DNA from 3 places in the Kitasatospora paranensis genome. Region 3 is predicted to be linked to each of the others. Evidence: predicted binding sites of a transcription regulator. Region 3 holds the regulator's gene; each other region holds the start of a gene.
What was found. Region 3 encodes HrcA, which represses chaperone genes, less so after heat shock. Its sites were predicted from a motif close to TTNGCACTCNGNNNNNCNGAGTGCNAA; they were not measured.
Positions count from the first base shown of each region.

Region 1: the regulator HrcA is predicted to act here: its motif matches at 1,635-1,661, upstream of groES (co-chaperone GroES).
Region 2: the regulator HrcA is predicted to act here: its motif matches at 5,392-5,418, upstream of groL (chaperonin GroEL).

Region 1 covers NZ_BAABKV010000001.1:3,666,745-3,673,421, reverse strand. The annotation lists gene ABEB13_RS17560 (class I SAM-dependent methyltransferase) at 1-1,109, opposite strand, end outside; partial or broken gene ABEB13_RS17555 (DUF6234 family protein) at 1,191-1,496, opposite strand; gene groES (co-chaperone GroES) at 1,802-2,107, shown strand; partial or broken gene groL (chaperonin GroEL) at 2,202-3,835, shown strand; gene ABEB13_RS17540 (LysR family transcriptional regulator) at 3,979-4,980, shown strand; gene ABEB13_RS17535 (WhiB family transcriptional regulator) at 5,061-5,390, opposite strand; gene ABEB13_RS17530 (response regulator transcription factor) at 5,976-6,587, shown strand.
Region 2 covers NZ_BAABKV010000001.1:4,782,163-4,788,839, reverse strand. The annotation lists gene ABEB13_RS23130 (HelD family protein) at 1-1,308, shown strand, start outside; gene ABEB13_RS23125 (copper homeostasis protein CutC) at 1,355-2,041, opposite strand; gene ABEB13_RS23120 (HD domain-containing protein) at 2,211-2,840, shown strand; gene ABEB13_RS23115 (DUF4031 domain-containing protein) at 2,821-3,090, opposite strand; gene ABEB13_RS23110 (hypothetical protein) at 3,087-3,443, opposite strand; gene groL (chaperonin GroEL) at 3,613-5,235, opposite strand; gene ABEB13_RS23100 (cold-shock protein) at 5,555-5,761, opposite strand; gene ABEB13_RS23095 (MoaD/ThiS family protein) at 6,391-6,669, opposite strand.
Region 3 covers NZ_BAABKV010000001.1:2,993,957-3,000,633, reverse strand. The annotation lists gene ABEB13_RS14680 (DUF3097 domain-containing protein) at 1-415, opposite strand, end outside; gene ABEB13_RS14675 (DUF2785 domain-containing protein) at 480-1,229, opposite strand; gene pspAB (PspA-associated protein PspAB) at 1,260-1,844, opposite strand; gene htpX (zinc metalloprotease HtpX) at 1,868-2,788, opposite strand; gene hrcA (heat-inducible transcriptional repressor HrcA) at 3,011-4,099, shown strand; gene dnaJ (molecular chaperone DnaJ) at 4,166-5,305, shown strand; gene ABEB13_RS14650 (16S rRNA (uracil(1498)-N(3))-methyltransferase) at 5,627-6,376, shown strand; gene ABEB13_RS14645 (S41 family peptidase) at 6,510-6,677, shown strand, end outside.

The DNA of each region.
Region 1 (6,677 bases), 670 kb from region 3:
ACCGTCACCTCGTGGGGGCCGCTCGGCCGCAACTGCCGGCGCAGCTCCTCCGGGGTGACGGCCATCCCCCGCTTCTTGATCACCACGGTGCCGGCGCCGCGCTCCCGCAGCAGCGCCTTCAGCCGCTTCACGTTGTACGGCAGCGCCTCGCCGATCTCGTAGGCGTGCGCGTACGGGGTGGCCACCAGCTCGTCCGAGGTCACGTAGGCGATCATCGGGTCGATCAGCCGCCCGCGGACCTGCCCGGCGACGTCGGAGACCAGGCCGGCCCGGATCACCGCGCCGTCCGGCTCGTAGAGGTACCGCCCCACCGGCCCGGCCGTCGCCGGGGTGCCCGTGCCGGTCAGCGTGTGGTCGCCGGGCAGCAGCGTCGCCCGGTACGGGTCGGCCGCGCCGGTGCCGAACCACAGCACGGCCTCCTTCACCTCGCCGCGGTCGGAGACCCACTCGGCCTCCGCTCCGTCCGGTACCAGGGCGTGCGGGATGCCCGGCGCCACCTTGAGCGCCCCGTACGGGGTGCGGCGGGCCGCCTCGATCGCCCAGGAGAGCGGCGGGGAGTACGCCTCGGGGTCGAACACCCGGCCCCGGGCGGTACGCCGCGCCGGGTCGGTGAACACCGCGTCGAAGCCGGCCGGATCGACGTCGGCGACGTCCGCGCAGCGCACCTCGATCCGGTCGGCCAGGCCCAGCGCCGCCGCGTTGGCCCCGGCCACCGCGCAGGTCAGCTCGGAGCGGTCGACGGCGAGCACCGACACGCCCGCCCGCGCCAGCGCGATCGCGTCGCCGCCGATGCCGCAGCACAGGTCGGCGAGCCGCCGCACGCCCAGCGCGGCGAAACGCCCGGCCCGCCACTCGGCGACGCTGCGCCGGGTGGCCTGCTCGACGCCGTCCGGCGTGAAGTACATGGCCTCCGCGTCGGCGCCGAACTTGGCGGCGGCCCGCTGCCGCAGCCGGGCCTGCTCGAACGCGGCCCGGACCAGCTCGGCCGGGTGGCTGCGCCGCAGCCTGGTCGCCAGCGCCAGCTCGTCCGCCTCGCGGAATCCGCGCAGCTCGGCCAGGAGCGCCTGGCCCTCGTCGGTCAGCAGGGCCCGGAACGATTCGATCTCCACCCCGCCATTGTCCCGGTCGGCCGGATCAGCCGCCGACGCAGTTGTTGCTGCCGCTGAAGCACGGCTGGTAACCCGAGGGCAGGGGTGCGGCCGCAGCCGCTCGCGGTCGCGCACGTCGGAGGCATGCGCGGCGAGCGCGCCGACCGCCAGGGCGGCCACCAGCAGTCCGTGCACGGTGGCGGTGATCCACAGTCGGCGGCGGCCCGCGAGGACCGCCACCAGGAGAGCGGCCAGGGCGAACCCGCCCAGCACCCGGTAGGGCGTCCAGTCGACGGGGGCGGCGGCCTGTTCGGCCGCGCTCCGCGGCGGCTCGGCCCAGGTGTGCAGGCCCAGGACGAGCAGGGTCCACCAGCCGGCCAGGGCCTGGAGGGCGATGAGGGCGAGCATCAGGAGGAGGTCGGCGACGGGCTGCGGACGGCGGCGCGGCACGGCGGTCTCGGTCACGGGTGGGAGTCTGCCCGGCCCCGCGGCGGCCGCACCTGAGTACGGGTACTCGGTTTCTCCGCGATTCTGCGGGCCGCGCCGTTGGCACTCTGGTTGACTGAGTGCTAACAGCGGCCTATGGTCGTTCCTGGCACTCCCCCGGGCGAGTGCCAACGCGACGGAGTTCGCCTGACCCCCGCGACGGCAGGCGTGCAGACATCGCCCATCCCTGTTAGACAACCCCGTAATCTCCGAAGGGGAGCTCGGACGTGACCACCAGCACCAAGGTTGCCATCAAGCCGCTCGAGGACCGCATCGTGGTCCAGCCGCTCGACGCCGAGACCACCACGGCCTCCGGCCTGGTTATCCCGGACACCGCCAAGGAGAAGCCCCAGGAGGGCGTCGTCCTGGCCGTCGGCCCGGGCCGCTTCGAGGATGGCCAGCGCCTGCCGCTCGACGTCGCCGTCGGCGACATCGTCCTCTACTCCAAGTACGGCGGCACCGAGGTCAAGTACCAGGGCGAGGAGTACCTCGTCCTCTCGGCTCGCGACGTTCTCGCCATCATCGAGAAGTAAGCCGTCACAGCACGCCCCGGAACCGCGTCAGCACTGACCCGGGCCGGGGCGTGCCTGTTGGTCCATCCGCACAACCCCCTGAGGAAACGGGAACATGGCGAAGATCCTGCAGTTCGACGAGGACGCCCGCCGCTCGCTGGAGCGCGGTGTCAACAAGCTGGCCGACACCGTCAAGGTGACCATCGGCCCCAAGGGCCGCAACGTCGTCATCGACAAGAAGTTCGGCGCCCCCACCATCACCAACGACGGTGTGACGATCGCCCGCGAGGTCGAGCTCGACGACCCGTACGAGAACCTCGGCGCGCAGCTCGTCAAGGAGGTGGCCACCAAGACCAACGACGTCGCGGGTGACGGCACCACCACCGCGACCGTGCTCGCCCAGGCCCTGGTCAACGAGGGCCTGCGCAACGTCGCCGCGGGCGCCGGCCCGGCCGCCCTGAAGAAGGGCATCGACAAGGCCGTCGCCGCCGTCTCCGAGCACCTCCTCTCGATCGCCCGCGAGATCGAGGGCAAGGACGACGTCGCCGCCGTCGCGTCCCTCTCCGCGCAGGACACCCAGGTCGGCGAGCTCATCGCCGAGGCGATCGACAAGGTCGGCAAGGACGGTGTCATCACCGTCGAGGAGTCCAACACCTTCGGCGTCGAGCTCGAGTTCACCGAGGGCATGCAGTTCGACAAGGGCTACCTGTCGCCGTACTTCGTGACCGACGCGGAGCGTCAGGAGGCGGTCCTCGAGGACCCGTACATCCTGATCAACCAGGGCAAGATCTCCTCCATCCAGGAGCTCCTCCCGCTGCTGGAGAAGATCCTGCAGGGCGGCGCCTCGCGTCCGCTGCTGATCATCGCCGAGGACGTCGACGGCGAGGCGCTGTCCACCCTCGTGGTGAACAAGATCCGCGGCACCTTCAACGCGGTGGCCGTCAAGGCCCCGGCTTCGGCGACCGCCGCAAGGCGATCCTCGGTGACATCGCCGTCCTCACCGGCGCGACCGTCATCTCCGAGGAGGTCGGCCTCAAGCTCGACCAGGCCGGTCTGGACGTGCTCGGCAGCGCCCGCCGCATCACCGTCACCAAGGACGAGACCATCCTCGTCGACGGTGCCGGTGACTCGGAGGCCGTGGCCGGCCGCGTCGGCCAGATCAAGGCCGAGATCGGTGCCACCGACTCCGACTGGGACCGCGAGAAGCTGCAGGAGCGCCTGGCCAAGCTGGCCGGCGGCGTCTGCGTCATCAAGGTCGGCGCCGCCACCGAGGTGGAGCTCAAGGAGCGCAAGCACCGTCTGGAGGACGCCATCTCCGCGACCCGCGCCGCGGTCGAGGAGGGCATCGTCGCCGGCGGTGGCGCCTCGCTCGTCCACGCCGCCAAGGTCCTCGACGGCGGCCTCGGCCTGTCCGGCGACGAGGCCACCGGTGTCGCGGTCGTCCGCAAGGCGCTCGCCGAGCCGCTGCGCTGGATCGCCCAGAACGCCGGTCTCGAGGGCTACGTCATCACCCACAAGGTCGCCGAGCTGGACGCCGGCTTCGGCTACAACGCGGCCACCGGCGAGTACGGCGACCTGCTGAAGGCCGGCGTCATCGACCCGGTCAAGGTCACCCGCTCCGCCCTGGAGAACGCCGCCTCCATCGCCTCCCTGCTCCTCACCACCGAGACCCTCGTGGTGGAGAAGAAGGAGGAGGAGGCCGACGGCGGCCACGGCCACTCGCACGGCGGCCACGGCCACTCCCACTGACGCAGGTCCGTCCTCCGGAGGCCCGGCCCCCGCCCGCGCGGCGGGGGCCGGGCCTCCGGCGTGTCCGCGGCCCGTCCGCGCCGCGTGCGGCGTGCGGCGCCGGACGCGCCCGCCGACCCAAGGCGGGCTTATACCCTGGGCGCATGATCGAGGCCCGTCACCTGCGCGTCCTGCGCGCCGTCGCCCGGACCGGCTCCTTCTCGGCCGCCGCCCGGGAACTCGGATGCACCCAGCCGGCCGTCAGCCAGCAGATGAAGGCGCTGGAGAAGTCGGTGGCCACCCCGCTGGTCGTCCGCTCCGCCCGGGGGATGCAGCTCAGCGAGGCCGGTGAGGTGCTGCTGAAGCACGCGGCCGGCATCCTGGCCGGGCTGTCCGCCGCCGAGGAGGAGGTGGCGGCGATCGCCGGGCTGCGCGCCGGGCGGGTCCGGCTGGTCTCCTTCCCGACCGCGAGCTCGACGATGGTGCCGCGCGCCGTCGCCCGGCTGCGCAGCGTGCAGCCGGGCGTGCGGGTCTCGCTGGTGGAGGCCGAGCCGCCGGAGGCGCTCGGGATGCTCCGCTCCGGCGAGTGCGAGGTGGCGCTGGCCTTCCGCTACCCCGAGTCGCAGGGCGGCGCCGCCGCGGTGCCCTCCCCGCACGCCTCGGCCCGGCAGGCGCGGGCCGAGGCGGTGCTGGAGGCGGCGGCCTCGGCCGCCGCCACCGACTGGTCCGACCTGGTGGTGCGGCCGCTGCTGGACGATCCGCTGGTGGTGCTGGTGCCGCAGGAGCACCCGCTGGCCGGTCGCGGCGACGCGCCGGTGGACCTCGCGGAGCTGGCGCGGGAGCAGTGGATCGCCGGCTGCCCGCAGTGCCGGGGTCATCTGGTCGAGCTGTGCCGCGCGGCGGGCTTCGAGCCGGCGATCGACTTCGCCACCGACGACTACCCGGCGGTGGTGGGGCTGGTGGCGGCCGGGCTCGGGGTGGCGGTGCTGCCGGCGCTGGCGCTGGAGACGGTCAGACGCGCGGGGGTGGCGGCGATGCCGCTGCGGACGGCGTCCGGCGAGCCGGCGGTGCGGCGGGTGGTGGCGCTGACGCTGCCCGACCTGGCGGGCGTGCCGGCCGTGGCCCTGATGCTCGACCGGCTCGGCGGGGCGGCCACCGCCCGCTGAGCGGTCCGCCGCCGACGACGGTGAAACGTTTCCTCGCCGGTGCTCCGGTGACGTGCGTCCCGTCGGACCCTGACGGGCGCTCAGCGCCGGATGCCGGCCGGCATCGCCAGCGGCACCTCGACCAGCTGACGGTGGCGGGCACGGCCCAGCAGCTCCTCGCGCTCGTCCTCGGTCAGGCCGCCCCACACGCCGTACGGCTCGCGGACGGCCAGCGCGTGTGCCGCGCACTGGGCCCGGACGGGGCACCGCATGCAGACCTCCTTGGCGCTCGCCTCGCGCGAGCTGCGCGCGGCCCCTCGCTCGCCCTCGGGGTGGAAGAAGAGCGAGCTGTCCACGCCGCGGCAGGCGGCGGAGAGCTGCCAGTCCCAGAGGTCTGCGTTGGGGCCGGGGAGGCGGGAGAAATCTGCCATGGCTCTTCCTCTCAAGGGCTCAGGACTCGGGGCTGGGACTCGGGGCTAAGGACTCGACGGCTGAGGACTCGGGGCCTGCGGCTGCGGCGAGGCTGCACGGGGCCGGTACGGACACCTGGAAATATGACTTACGCCACCCACCAGGACAAGTCACCCACACACGGACACAACAGTCAATGACCGTATAGAAGCTATAAAAACGGACAAATGGGGCATGACCTCCGGCAGGCTCCGCGTGGCAATCGGGTGGCACGGAGTCCGCTCCGGGGGCGCGAGGCCCCGGATCCGGGCGCACGCGCCGCACGGACCGCGCACGAGCTGCACAAAACTGCGGCGTGTGCACCGCGAGGTGGCTGATGCGTGATGGGTCGGCCACGTACAGTGGTGGAGATGGCCCCGAAGGCCGTAACTCATTCGAGTGACGGTCGTTGGATGTACGGAGGCGGTTAGCGGGCGCTGGACGTCGGGAACGATCGCGGTGGCATCGGCGATCAGAACGGGGTCCGTCGCCAATCGGCCGTGTCGGAGAGAGTTCGTACCAGCCAGGAGGCTCAACGTGACGCGGATCAGCTGCGGAGGACGGTCATGACATCCGTACTCGTCTGCGACGATTCCCCGCTCGCCCGGGAGGCGCTTCGCCGAGCGGTCGCGACCGTGCCCGGCGTCGACCGGGTGACCACTGCGACGAACGGTGAGGAGGTCCTCCGCCGCTGGGTGGCCGACCGCTCCGATCTCGTTCTGATGGACGTCCGGATGCCCGGCCTCGGCGGGGTGGAGACGGTCCGGCGGCTGCTGTCCGCCGACCCGGGCGCCCGCATCATCATGCTCACCGTCGCCGAGGACCTCGACGGCGTGGCCCTCGCGGTCGCCGCCGGCGCCCGCGGCTACCTGCACAAGGACGCCTCGCGCGCCGAGCTGCGGGCCACCGTCACCCAGGCGCTCGCCGACCCGACCTGGCGCCTCGCGCCGCGCCGGCTGCGCAGCCCCGACATGGGGGCCGCGCCCACGCTCACCGCCCGCGAGATCCAGGTGCTGGAGGGCATGAGCCACGGGCGCAGCAACGCGGAGATCGGCCGCGAGCTGTTCCTCTCCGAGGACACCGTGAAGACGCACGCCAGGCGCCTGTTCAAGAAGCTCGGCGCATCCGACCGTGCGCACGCCGTGGCGCTCGGCTTCCGCTGGGGTCTGGTGCGCTGAGAGGGTGCCGTCCGACGGTTCCCTCGCCCGGACGTGTGACGCCGCGCTCCCGAGGCTGCACCATGGAGGAGTGGAGCACCTCGGGAACCA
Region 2 (6,677 bases), 1.8 Mb from region 3:
CTGCCGGCGCTCGGCGAGCTGGACGTGGCCCAGGCCACCGTGCAGCAGCTGGTGGCGCACGTGGAGGTGCGCGGCACGGACGGTGCCGCGTCCGCCCTGGTGAAGGGCGACGCGCGGATGGCAGAGGTGCTGCGCCGGGCCGTGCAGGCGGGCATCAGGCTGCCCGAGGAGCCGTGCGTGGTCGTCCGTGGCGCCCGCCGCTGGCGCGTCCCGGCCCATGAGCTGACCGGGATCATCGAGGAGCTGCGGGCCCGCGACATCCGCTACGGCGCGGCCCGCGAGGCCCTGCCGCAGCGGATCGCGCACGCCGTGCTGGTGAAGATGGAGCACGGCGGCGAGGCCCCCGACGACCGGGTGCAGGACGCGGTGGCGCGCAACGCCGCCGTCAAGGCGGTCGTGAAGGAGTGCTGGCCGCCGGTGGACCCGGTCAAGCTGGTGCACCGGCTGCTGTCCGACCCCGTGTTCCTCGCCGAGTGCGCCGACGGCGTGCTGACCGCGGACGAGCAGCGGGCGGTGCTGTGGGAGAAGCCCGCCCGCTCGGCCCGGACGGCCGCCTGGTCGGCCGCGGACGCGGTGCTGGTGGACGAGGCCGCCGACCTGGTGCAGCGCACGCCGTCGCTCGGGCACGTGGTGCTCGACGAGGCGCAGGACCTCTCGCCGATGCAGTACCGGGCTGTCGGCCGGCGCTGCTCCACCGGCTCGGCGACCGTGCTGGGCGACCTCGCCCAGGGCACCACGCCGTGGGCGACCGGCAGCTGGCCGGAGGCCCTGCAGCACCTGGGCAAGCCGGCGGCGCACGTGGAGGAGCTGACCCAGGGGTTCCGGGTGCCGGAGGAGGTCATCGCGTACGCCTCGCGGCTGCTGCCGTCGATCGCGCCGGGGCTGGCACCGGCCACCTCGGTCCGTGACGCGCCGGACTCGCTGACCGTCCGGCAGGTGACGGGGGATCCGGTGGCGGCGGTCGTCGAGGCCTGCCGGACGGCGCTCGCCGCCGAGGGCTCGACCGGGCTGATCGCGGCCGACGCGCGGATCCCGCTGTTCGCCGCGGCGCTCGCCGAGGCGGGGCTGCCGTTCCTGGACCCGGGGACCGAGACCACCGCCGAGGCGCGGCTGACCCTGGTGCCCGCCTCGCTGGCCAAGGGCCTGGAGTACGACTACGTGGTGCTCGACGAGCCGGCCGCGGTGGTCGCCGGGGAGTCCGACGAGCGCACCGGGCTGCGCCGGCTGTACGTGGCGCTGACCCGCGCGGTCTCCGGGCTGCAGGTGCTGCACGCGGAGCCGCTGCCGGAGCAGCTGGCCGACCGCTGACGGTCGGTCGACGGCCGGCGGTCGGCGGCCGATCCGGGGCCGGCCGTCAGCCGTCGACGAGGGTGCGCCAGGCGGCGACCTTGGCGGTGTCCACCGGGGTCGTCCAGCCGTCGACCCGCACGGCGCCGCCGATGTGGAAGGCGTCGAAGCCGGCCGCGAGCAGCCCGGGGACGTGCTCGGCGCGCAGACCGCCGCCGACCAGGATCCGCTGGCAGTAGCCGGGCTCGCCCGCCTTGGCGCGTTCGCCCTCCAGGACGCCCTGCCCGGCGTCGACGCCGGCCGGCGCGCCGGAGGTCAGGAAGGTGTCCAGCCCGGGCAGGTCGGCGACGGCGGCGCGCACGGCCGCCCGGTCGGCGCTGTGGTCGATGGCCCGGTGGAAGGTCCAGCGGCAGCCGGCCACCGCCTCGGCCACGGCGGTGGTGGCCGCGAGGTCGACCGCGCCGTCGGCGTCGAGGAAGCCGAGGACGAACTCCTCGGCGCCCTCGGCGCGCAGCACGGCGACCCGCGCGAGCAGCTCGTCGAGGTCGCCGGGGGTGAACCCGTCCCGGATCCGGAGCATCACCCGGAGCGGGAGGGCGACGGCGGCCCGGATGGCGGCGAAGTCGGCCACCGAGGGGGTCAGCCCGTCGGCGGCCATGTCGGTGACCAGTTCGAGGCGGTCGGCGCCGCCGGCTTCGGCGGCGCGGGCGTCCTGAGCGGTCAGCGCGATGACTTCGACGATTGGTCTAGACATATCGCTACCTTGCCACACCGTCCCGGCGCACGGCGAGCCCCTCCCCGGTCCGTTCGGGCCGCCGTCCGGCCGCGGCCGGCACCGCCTGGGGCGGTCCCGGCGCCGGCGCCTTCCGCAGGACCGGGAGGCGGTCGCCGCGGCGGCGCGGCGAGCGGCCAGAATGGGCGTCATGACCGCTGCCCTGCTCGATGGTTGGAACGACCTGCTGCGCCGCTGCGGCGCGACCGCCGACCCGGTGCCGTACGGCCGGGACCTGCTGGAGCGCTGGGCCGAGCCGCAGCGCCGCTACCACACGACGGACCACCTGGCGGCCGTCCTGGCGCACGTCGACATGCTGGCGCAGGACGCCCCGCAGCCGGACGCCGTCCGGCTGGCGGCCTGGTTCCACGACGCCGTCTACCGACCGGACCGCTCGGAGAACGAGGAGCGCAGTGCCGGGCTGGCCGTCCGGGCGCTGCGCGAGGCCGGGCTGGCGGAGGAGCTGGTCGCCGAGGTCGCCCGGCTCGTCCGGCTCACCGTGACCCACCACCCCGAGCCCGGGGACGGCAACGGCGAGGTGCTCTGCGACGCCGACCTGGCGGTGCTCGGCTCCGAGCCGGAGGGGTACGCCGCATACGCGGCCGCTGTCCGCGAGGAGTACGCGTTCGTGCCCGAGGACGCCTTCCGCAGCGGGCGGGCGGCGATCCTGCGGCAGCTGCTCGCGCTGCCCGCGCTCTACCGCACCGCCGCCGCCCGGGAGCGGTTCGACGCCCCGGCGCGGGCCAACCTCGCCGCCGAGCTCAGCCGTCTCGAAGGCTAGCCTTGCGCCGCCGCAGCCCGGCCGCGGTCAGCCGGGCGACGAGCTCGCGGCTGCCGACCGGGCGGGCGCCGAGGGCGACGGCCTTCTCGTACCAGGGGGCCGGGATGTCGTAGTGATCCCGTTCGAAGGCGCGGGCGGGCGCGCCGAGCAGCGCGGCGAAGGCGTGCAGTTCCTCGTACGACACGTCGCTCACCAGGTGCGACCAGAGCTCCCCGTGGCCGGGCCAGGTCGGGGGGTCGACGAGGATCACGTGAGGGCACCGACCGGGGCCACGGCCACGCCCTCCTTGCCGCACACCCAGTGCGGTTCGGGCCCGAGCTCCGGCTCCACGCTGAGCGCGTGCGGGTCGCCCTCGGCCGCGCAGGCCTCGCACAGCGGCCAGCGGCCGTAGCCCTCCAGCAGGGCGTCCTGGACGTCCTGCGCGACCAGCCCGAGCACGTACTCCGTGCCGTCCGGCCACTGCTCCAGCCACCAGCGGCGGTGCGTGACGGCGTTCTCGACCAGGGACACCACCGCGGCGTCCGCGACGTCACGGGCGGTCAGGTCGGCGAGGATCAGCGCCCGGGCGCTGTGCAGGGCGGCTTCGATGTCAGGGGTGGCCATCCGTCCATTGTCCCGCAGGTCGCCCGGCGGCCGGGAAACCCGCGGTGCCCAGCGGTATCCCGAACGGCTCCGGCAGCGTGGGCGGCTCGGGAACGCCGCGAGGGCGGCCTCCCCGTGATGGGGAGACCGCCCTCGCAGAGCGTCAGGAGCTTGCCGATCCTCGGGAGGATCAGAAGTCCATGTCACCGCCCGGCATGCCGCCGCCGGCGGCCGCAGCGGCCTTCTCCGGCTTGTCGGCGATGACGGCCTCGGTGGTGAGGAAGAGCGCCGCGATGGAGGCGGCGTTCTGCAGCGCGGAGCGCGTGACCTTGGCCGGGTCGATGATGCCCGACGCGATCAGGTCGACGTACTCGTTGGTCGCGGCGTTCAGGCCGTGGCCGGCGGGAAGGTTGCGCACCTTCTCCACCACGACGCCGCCCTCGAGGCCGGCGTTGGTCGCGATCTGCTTGATCGGGGCCTCCAGCGCAACCTTGACGATGTTGGCACCGGTGGCCTCGTCGCCCTCCAGCTCCAGCTTGTCGAAGGCGACACCGGCCTGCAGCAGCGCGACGCCACCACCGGCGACGATGCCCTCCTCGACGGCGGCCTTCGCGTTGCGGACGGCGTCCTCGATGCGGTGCTTGCGCTCCTTGAGCTCGACCTCGGTCGCCGCGCCGGCCTTGATGACGGCCACGCCGCCGGCCAGCTTGGCGAGGCGCTCCTGGAGCTTCTCGCGGTCGTAGTCCGAGTCGCTGTTCTCGATCTCGGCGCGGATCTGGTTCACGCGGCCGGCGACCTGGTCGCTGTCGCCGCCACCGTCCACGATGGTGGTCTCGTCCTTGGTGATGACGACCTTGCGGGCGGTGCCGAGCAGGTCCAGGCCCGCGTTCTCGAGCTTGAGGCCGACCTCCTCGGAGATGACGGTGCCACCGGTGAGGATGGCGATGTCGCCGAGCATGGCCTTGCGGCGGTCACCGAAGCCCGGGGCCTTGACGGCGACGGACTTGAAGGTGCCACGGATCTTGTTCACGACCAGGGTCGACAGGGCCTCGCCCTCGACGTCCTCGGCGATGATGACGAGCGGCTTGCCGCTCTGCATGACCTTCTCCAGCAGCGGGAGGAGGTCCTTGACCGAGGAGATCTTGGAGTTGGCGATGAGGATGTAGGGGTCCTCGAACGAGGTCTCCATCCGCTCCAGGTCGGTCGCGAAGTACGCGGAGATGTAGCCCTTGTCGAAGCGCATGCCCTCGGTGAGCTCGAGCTCCAGACCGAAGGTGTTGCTCTCCTCGACGGTGATGACGCCTTCCTTGCCGACCTTGTCCATCGCCTCGGCGATGAGCTCGCCGATCTGGGTGTCGGCGGCGGAGATCGAGGCGGTGGAGGCGATCTGCTCCTTGGTCTCGACGTCCTTGGCCTGGGCCAGGAGCTGGTCGGAGACGGCGGCGACGGCCTTCTCGATGCCGCGCTTCAGGGCCATCGGGTTGGCGCCGGCGGCGACGTTGCGCAGACCCTCGCGGACGAGCGCCTGGGCGAGCACGGTGGCGGTGGTGGTGCCGTCACCCGCGACGTCGTCCGTCTTCTTGGCGACCTCCTTGACGAGCTCGGCACCGATCTTCTCGTACGGGTCCTCGAGCTCGATCTCCTTGGCGATGGAGACACCGTCGTTGGTGATCGTGGGGGCGCCCCACTTCTTCTCCAGAACGACGTTGCGACCCTTGGGGCCGAGCGTGACCTTCACTGCGTCGGCAAGCTGGTTCATACCGCGCTCAAGGCCGCGGCGAGCTTCCTCATCAAAGGCGATGATCTTGGCCATCAGAAGTGGTCCTCCGGGACACGGTCGACTGCTCGGACCAGAGGTGCCCGCGACGGACGGCCCTGGGAGCGGGGGTCCTGTCCCCTACCGCTCGCGGGGGCCTCACCGACCCGGTCCGCGTTGTCACTCTCAAGCTGTGAGTGCTAACGCCAATGATTAGCACTCCGGGGTGGCGAGTGCAAGCCCGTCGGCCGTGTCCGCGGTCCGTGTCCCGCGACCCCGCGGACGCCGACAGGCCCGTACGACGGTGTGTCGTACGGGCCTGTCGTGAAGAAAGGCGGCCGTCGGCGAGGACGAGCCGAGGCTCCACAGGGGAAGGTCAGGCCGCAGCGGCGCGGACCATGTCCGCCTGCGGACCCTTCTGTCCCTGGGAGATCTCGAACTCGACCCGCTGGCCCTCCTCGAGGGTGCGGTAGCCGTCCATCTGGATCGCGCTGTAGTGGACGAACACGTCCGCACCACCGTCGACCGCGATGAAGCCGTAGCCCTTCTCCGCGTTGAACCACTTGACGGTGCCCTGAGCCATTCCGAACTCCCCTTGTGCTGTGCTGGCCCTTCACGGGCCCGCACGGTGCGGGCCCAAGGTCTGGCAGGCCGGCCCGAGGGAACCCCCTGGACGCAGCCGCGCACGCCGCAGACCGCCGCCCTGCGCCCGGTACCGGGCCGCGCGAGCGGGTGACTGCGTCGATCGCGGCTGAATGTATCCGGCCGGGAGCCCTGTGCAACAGGCCCAACTTCGGAGGAATCGAGTACTCCGACAACGGATATGACGGGATGAATGCCGCAGAGAACGGCAATTCGCGCCGGACATAGCGGACGCAGGGCGACATAACGCCGGAGAAATTCTGACGCTCTCCTGACAGGTCCGCCACCGCATCGCCCACGCCCCGTCTCAGCGACCGGACGGCCCGCCACGCCCCTGCCCGGACCCTGCGTATGCGATCCGCGCGGAGCCGGGAAAGCGGAATTCGGCTGCAACGCACGACGTCAGGACCGATCGGGAAGCCGGAAGGAGCGGAGGTTCCGACATCCGGAACTCTACTCCCCCGCGGGCCTGTGCCATTCCACTGACCCTCCGGCAAAACGCGGCGGGCCGCCGTCGGAACCGGAAAAGCGGAATCCGGTCCGACGGCGGCCCAGGTGTGCGCGCCGGGCTCAGCAGCCGCCGGCCACCGCCGGGATGATCGACACGTTGGCGCCGTCCTTGATCTCGGTCTCCAGACCCTCGGCGAACCGCACGTCGTCGTCGTTGACGTAGACGTTGACGAAGCGGCGCAGCTTGCCCGCATCGTCGAGCAGGCGCGCGGCGATGCCGGCGTGGTTCTGCTCCAGGTCCGCGATGACGGCGGCCAGGGTGGCGCCCTCGGCGGTGACCTCGGCCGAACCGCCGGTGTAGGTGCGCAGGATGGTCGGGATGCGGACGTTGGCGCTCATGCGGGTGC
Region 3 (6,677 bases):
CGATCCGCAGGTCGTCGCCCCACACCCGCTCGACCAGCTCGGCGTCGTGCCGGCCCTCGACGTAGATCCGCGACTCCCGGGCCACCCGGGCCCGGGCGCCGGGCACCGCGACGGAGCCGGAGGCGGTCAGCCCGGGCGTGCGGGCAGGTGCCGGGCCGGACGGCCGGACGAGGGTCACCACCCGGCCCTCCAGCAGGAACCCGCGCGGCACCATCGGGAACACCCGGTGCTTGCCGAAGCGGTCCTCCAGGGTGACGGTGAGCCCCTCCGCGGTCTTCTCGCAGCGCACCACCGCCCCGCAGAAGCCGGTGGCCGCCTCCTCCACCACGAGATCCCGCTCGGCGGCCACCTCCGGCGCCGGCTCCTGCCGCTTCCACGGCGGGGTCAGGTCGGGGCCGTACTCCCTGCTGCGCATGGACGAAATCCTAGGGCGTGTCCGCTCCGACGCGGGCTCATCCCTCATCCGGCGTACGGCGAGTTCATCGCCAGGACGGCGGCGACCCGCTCGCGCACGGCCGCCGCGTGCCGCAGCGGCACCGCCTCCCCTGCCACCGCCCGGGCCGCACACCGCGGTCCGCGAGCAGGTAGAGCACCCGCAGCGTCCGCATGGTGTTCGAGGCGTACGGGGGGACGGGCCCGGGCTCCGCCGCCGCGAAGTCGGCGGCGACCGGATCCAGCCACTCCAGCGACTGCTGCTCGGTCAGCTCCGCGCGGGTCAGCACCACGGCCAGCGCGAAGCCGAGCCGGTCGTCCTCCATCGCGTCGAACAGGTGGCCCGTGGGGGTGAGCAGCCGGGCGCAGCCGGTGGCCAGCAGCGGCGCAGGGTCGACCTGCGGGCAGCGGCCGAGCGCGGCCAGCAGGTCGGCGCCGTGCGCGACGGCGTGCAGCCAGCCGAGCTCCTCGTCGTGCCCGCGCAGGTCGCGCTCGCCGAGGTACCAGTCGGTGAAGGCGGCCGTCCAGGCCGGGTCGTGGTCGCCGCAGCCGACGATCCTGGCCAGCACCAGCGGCGCGAACGTCCGCGCCTGGATCTCCGGGTCGGTGAACCGCTCGGCCATCCGGTCGCCGAGCGCCCGCCGCCGCTCCGGGGCCAGCAGCGGCACCCAGCGGGCCAGCTGGGTGTACGCCTGCTCGTCGCGCACCACCGGGTCGGGCGAGCGCAGGGCGGCGACCGCCTCGTCGAGCAGCGCGGGCGAGGGGGCGGTCGCGGCGGTGTCCGTCCGGTCGGTCATCCGACGACCCTAGGGCTCCGCCGCGTCCGGCTACAGCCCCGGGGCTCCCCAGACCGGGAACCAGCGGCTGAGGTCCTGTTCCAGCCGGAGGTCGTCGCCGAGCATCGCCTTGATCTGGAGCTCGACCGGGCTGTTGCGCTTCTCGCCGCCGCCGGGCATCGGGGCGAACGGGTAGAACGTCCCGCGCTTGTAGAGGTACACCAGGCCGAGCGACTGCCCGGCGTCGTTGCGGAAGCCGACGATCGAGCAGAGCAGCTGCGGGCCGAAGCCGTTGGCCTCCAGCTCGCTGTTGACCGCGTGCAGGTCGTTGACCAGGTCGGGCAGCTCCTCGGGGGTGTGCCGGGCGAGCAGCCAGGAGTAGCCGTACCCGTCCTGGGAGCCCTCCACCGGTGCGCCGCCGCGGTCGGTGTCGGCGTCCAGCAGTGCCCTGACCTGCCGCTGGACCTCGTCGAAGGCACCGCCCTCGACGGCGGCGAAGCAGACCGAGCCGAGGCCGGTCGGGCGGTACCCGGCCGCCGCCTCCAGGGTGAGGGCGGCGGACGGGATGCCGAACAGCTGGTCGAGGTCGGGCTTGACCGGCTTGCTGCGGCCCAGCAAGGCGTCCAGGAATCCCACGGAGAGTCCTCTCGGCGGCCGGTTCAGTGGCCGAGTTCGTTGGAGATCTTCGCCAGCTGGGCCAGCCGCTGCTCCAGCGTCGGGTGGGTGGAGAACAGCTGGGCGGCCGTCTCCCGGGCGCTCAGCGCGGGGGCGAAGTAGAAGGCGTTGTAGGGCTGGGAGCGGCGCAGGTCCTCGGAGGGGATGGCCGCGATCTGCCCGGTGACCTTGGTGAGGGCGGAGGCCAGCGCGCTGGGCCGGCCGGTGAGCTGGGCGGCGGCCCGGTCGGCGGCGAGCTCGCGGTAGCGCGAGAGCAGCCGGGTGAGCAGGAAGCTCAGCGCGTAGACGACCATGCTGGCCAGCGGGATGACGATCATCGCGATGGCGGTGTTCGGGTCGTTGCTGTTGCGGTTGTTGCCGTAGAAGCCGCCGTAGAAGGCGATCCGGGTCATCGCGCCGGCCAGGACGCCGAGGAAGCCCGCGATGGTCATCACGGCGACGTCCCGGTGGGCGACGTGGGAGAGCTCGTGGGCGAGGACGCCCTCCAGCTCCTCCGGCTCCAGCCGGCGCAGCAGCCCGGTGGTGACGCAGACCACGGCGTTGTCCGGGTTGCGCCCGGTGGCGAAGGCGTTGGGCATGTCGTTGTCGGCGACCGCCACCCGCGGTTTGGGCATGTCCGCCAGGGCACAGAGCCGGTCGACGGTGCCGTGCAGCTGCGGGTACTGCTCGGGGCTCACCGCGTGGGCGCCCATCGCCCGCTCGGTGATCTTGTCGCTGAACCAGAACTGGGCCACGAACAGCCCGCCGGAGATCAGCACGATGATCGGCCAAGCGCCGCGCAACAGGGCGATCAGCAGCCCGGTGAAGCCGACGTAGACCAGGCCGATGAGGAACATGGTGGTGACCATCCGACCGGTCAGACCCCGGTCGGGTGCGAATCGGGAGTGCTGCCGTGACGCCGACATCGCTGCTCCTTCGGTAGCTCGCTCGCCTTCGATGCTGCCACCCGCCGCCCGATGCGGCACCGTCCGCCACGACGCGATCGGTCGAGGATCACGTGGGCGGCCCGTTCCTGCCGCCGGAGGTGGGCCTTACACTGGCAGGTACGGTTCTGGCACTCTGCCATCCAGAGTGCCAGACACCGGACGGCTACCGACTCAACGGACGACGACGGAGGTGCGTGCCCCATGGCCGGCGAGCGCAAGGCCGACGACGGCAGGGCAGACGCCCGCCTGGTCGACACCCGTTCCACCGTCCGGCCGCTGGACGAGCGGCGGCTCGCCGTGCTGCGGGCCATCGTCCAGGACTACGTGGGCACCGAGGAGCCGGTCGGCTCCAAGGCCCTGGTCGAGCGGCACAACCTCGGCGTCTCCCCGGCCACCGTCCGCAACGACATGGCGGCGCTGGAGGAGGACGGCTTCATCCACCAGCCGCACACCAGCGCCGGCCGGATCCCCACCGACAAGGGCTACCGGCTGTTCGTCGACCGGCTGGCCGAGGTCAAGCCGATGACGCCGCCCGAGCGCCGGGCGATCCGGCACTTCCTGGAGGCGGCGGTCGACCTCGACGACGTGGTGGCCCGCACCGTCCGGCTGCTCGCGCAGCTGACCCGGCAGGTCGCCGTCGTCCAGTACCCGTCGCTGACCCGGTCCACCGTGCGGCACGTCGAGCTGGTCGCGCTCGGCCCGGCGAAGGTGATGCTGGTGCTGATCACCAACACCGGCCGGGTGGAGCAGCGGATGGTCGACTGCCCGGGCACGGTCGGCGAGAACCTCCTGGCGGACCTGCGGGCCCGGCTGAACGCCCGGGCCGGCGGCCGGCGGCTGCCGGACGTCCCGGAGCTGCTGGAGGACCTGCCCGCCACCTTCGAGGCCGGCGACCGCCCGGCCGTTGCCACCGTCCTGGCGACCCTCTTCGAGACGCTCGCCGAGCAGAACGAGGAGCGGATCATGCTGGCCGGCACGGCCAACCTGACCCGCTTCGGCCACGACTTCCCGCTCACCATCCAGCCGGTCCTGGAGGCCCTGGAGGAGCAGGTCGTGCTGCTCCGCCTGCTGGGTGAGACCGCGGAGTCCGCGATGACGGTCAGAATCGGCCGGGAGAACGACTACGAGGGTCTCAATTCCACGTCGGTCGTCTCCGTCGGTTACGGTTCGGGCGACCAGAGCGTGGCAAAGCTGGGAGTGATCGGTCCGACCCGGATGGATTACCCGGGCACAATGGGGGCGGTGCGAGCGGTGGCACGGTACGTGGGTCAGATCCTGGCCGAGTCGTAGAGCAGCCCGCGCCCGGCGCGGACCCAGTCGCAAGCACTTCTAGAGGCGGAACAAGCGGAGCATTTGGTGGCCACGGACTACTACGCGGTACTCGGCGTCCGACGGGATGCGGGGCAGGACGAGATCAAGAAGGCGTTCCGGCGCCTCGCGCGTGAACTGCACCCGGACGTCAACCCGGACCCGAAGACCCAGGAGCGGTTCAAGGAGATCAACGCCGCTTACGAGGTGCTCTCGGACCCGGCCAAGCGCCAGGTCTACGACCTCGGCGGCGACCCGCTCTCCCCGAACGGCGGAGGCGGCGGCGCGGGCGGCTTCGGCGCGGCCGGGTTCGGCTTCTCCGACATCATGGACGCGTTCTTCGGCGCGGCGGGCGGCCAGCGCGGCCCGCGCTCGCGGACCCGGCGCGGCCAGGACGCGATGATCCGCCTGGAGATCACCCTGGAGGAGGCCACCTTCGGCACCACCAAGGAACTCCAGGTCGACACCGCCGTCACCTGCACCACCTGCAGCGGTGAGGGCGCCGCCCCCGGCACCTCCGCGCAGACCTGCGACATGTGCCGCGGCAAGGGCGAGGTCTCCCAGGTCACCCGGTCCTTCCTGGGCCAGGTCATGACCTCCCGCCCCTGCCCGCAGTGCCAGGGCTTCGGCACCGTCGTGCCCACCCCCTGCCCGGAGTGCGCCGGCGACGGCCGGGTCCGCGCCCGCCGCACCTTGACCGTCAAGATCCCCGCCGGTGTCGACAACGGCACCCGGATCCAGCTCGCCGGCGAGGGCGAGGTCGGCCCCGGCGGCGGCCCGGCCGGCGACCTGTACGTCGAGATCGCCGAGATCGCCCACCCGACGTTCCAGCGCCGCGGCGACGACCTGCACTGCACCGTCACCATCCCGATGACCGCGGCCTCGCTCGGCACCCAGGTGCCGCTGCAGACCCTCGACGGGATGGAGGAGGTCGACATCCGGCCCGGCACGCAGTCCGGCCAGTCGATCCCGCTGCACGGCCGCGGCATCACCCACCTGCGCGGCGGCGGCCGGGGCGACCTGATAGTGCATGTCGAGGTGCAGACGCCCACCAAGCTCGACCCCGAGCAGGAGGACCTGCTGCGCCGGCTGGCCGTGCTGCGCGGCGAGGAGCGGCCCTCCGGGCAGTTCGCACCCGGCCAGCAGGGGCTGTTCTCCCGCCTCAAGGACGCCTTCAACGGCCGCTAGGGCTTGTCTGACAATTCCCGCCGCGCGCGCGACGCCGGATCATCCTCCCCCAGCCTTCGGCCGGGAGGAGCCCCCACCTGGACGTCCCGCCGCATCGGCCAAGTACGTCCAGTACGAGGCCGACACGGCGGCACGCCCAGCCGGGCGCGCATTGGGGGTACCTCCCGGCCGGAGGCCGGGGAGCCGCGCGCTGATGCGACGCGAATTGTCGGACAAGCCCTAGGCCACCCAGGCCGTCATCGGCGGACGGGGGCGCCGCGGGGATCCCGCAGCGCCCCCGTCCGCCGTCCCCGTGCCCGCACCCGGAAGGACACCCCCACCATGACCGCGCCCGTCTTCGTCGTCGAGAGCGCCCTGCTGGCCGGCGCCGCGCCGGGTGCCGTGCTGCGGCTGGACGGGCCCGAGGGGCGGCACGCCGCCGCGGTGAAGCGGCTCGCGCCCGGCGAGGCCGTCACCCTCGCCGACGGCCTCGGCCACGGCGTGGACGGCACGGTGAGCGCCGTGCACGGCAAGGACGCGCTCGACATCGCGGTCGTCGCCGTCCGCGAGGAGCCGGCCCCCGCCCCGCGGATCACCGTCGTCCAGGCGCTCCCGAAGGGCGACCGCGGCGAGGTCGCGGTGGAGACCATGACCGAGGTCGGCGTGGACGCGGTGATCCCCTGGGCCGCCTCCCGCTGCATCACCCAGTGGAAGGGCGAGCGCGGCGCCAAGGCGCTCGCCAAGTGGCGGGCGACCGCCCGCGAGGCCGGCAAGCAGTCCCGCCGGCTGCGGTTCCCCGAGATCCACGACCTCGTGACGACCCGTCAGCTCCTCCCGCTGCTCGGGGCCGCCGCGCTGGCCGCGGTGCTGCACGAGGACGGGGCCGCGCCGCTCGCCGCCGCCCCGCTGCCCGACAGCGGCGACATCGTCCTCGTGGTCGGCCCGGAGGGCGGCGTCTCCCCGGAGGAGCTCGCCGCGTTCGCCGGGGCGGGCGCCCTCCCGTACCGGCTCGGCCCGTCGGTGCTCCGCACCTCCACCGCGGGGGTCGCGGCCGGCGCCCTGCTGCTCGGCCGCACCGGCCGCTGGTCCTGACCCGGTCCTGATCCGGTTCCGCGCCTGTCCGGTCCGGCGGCCGGTCCCCGCCCGGTCGTACGGACCCGAACCCGTTGCGGCGGTCGTGCGGAAACCCCCTGCGCGGCGTCCCGCGCCTGCCTAGGGTGGCGCTGTGACCGAACCGCAGAGCACCACCTCGGGCGCCTACCTGCGCCATCCCCACCTGCACGGCGACCTGGTCGCCTTCGTCGCCGAGGACGACGTCTGGCTGGCGCCGCTGGACGGCGGCCGGGCGTGGCGACTGACGGCCGACCAGACCCCCGTCAGCCACCCGCGCTTC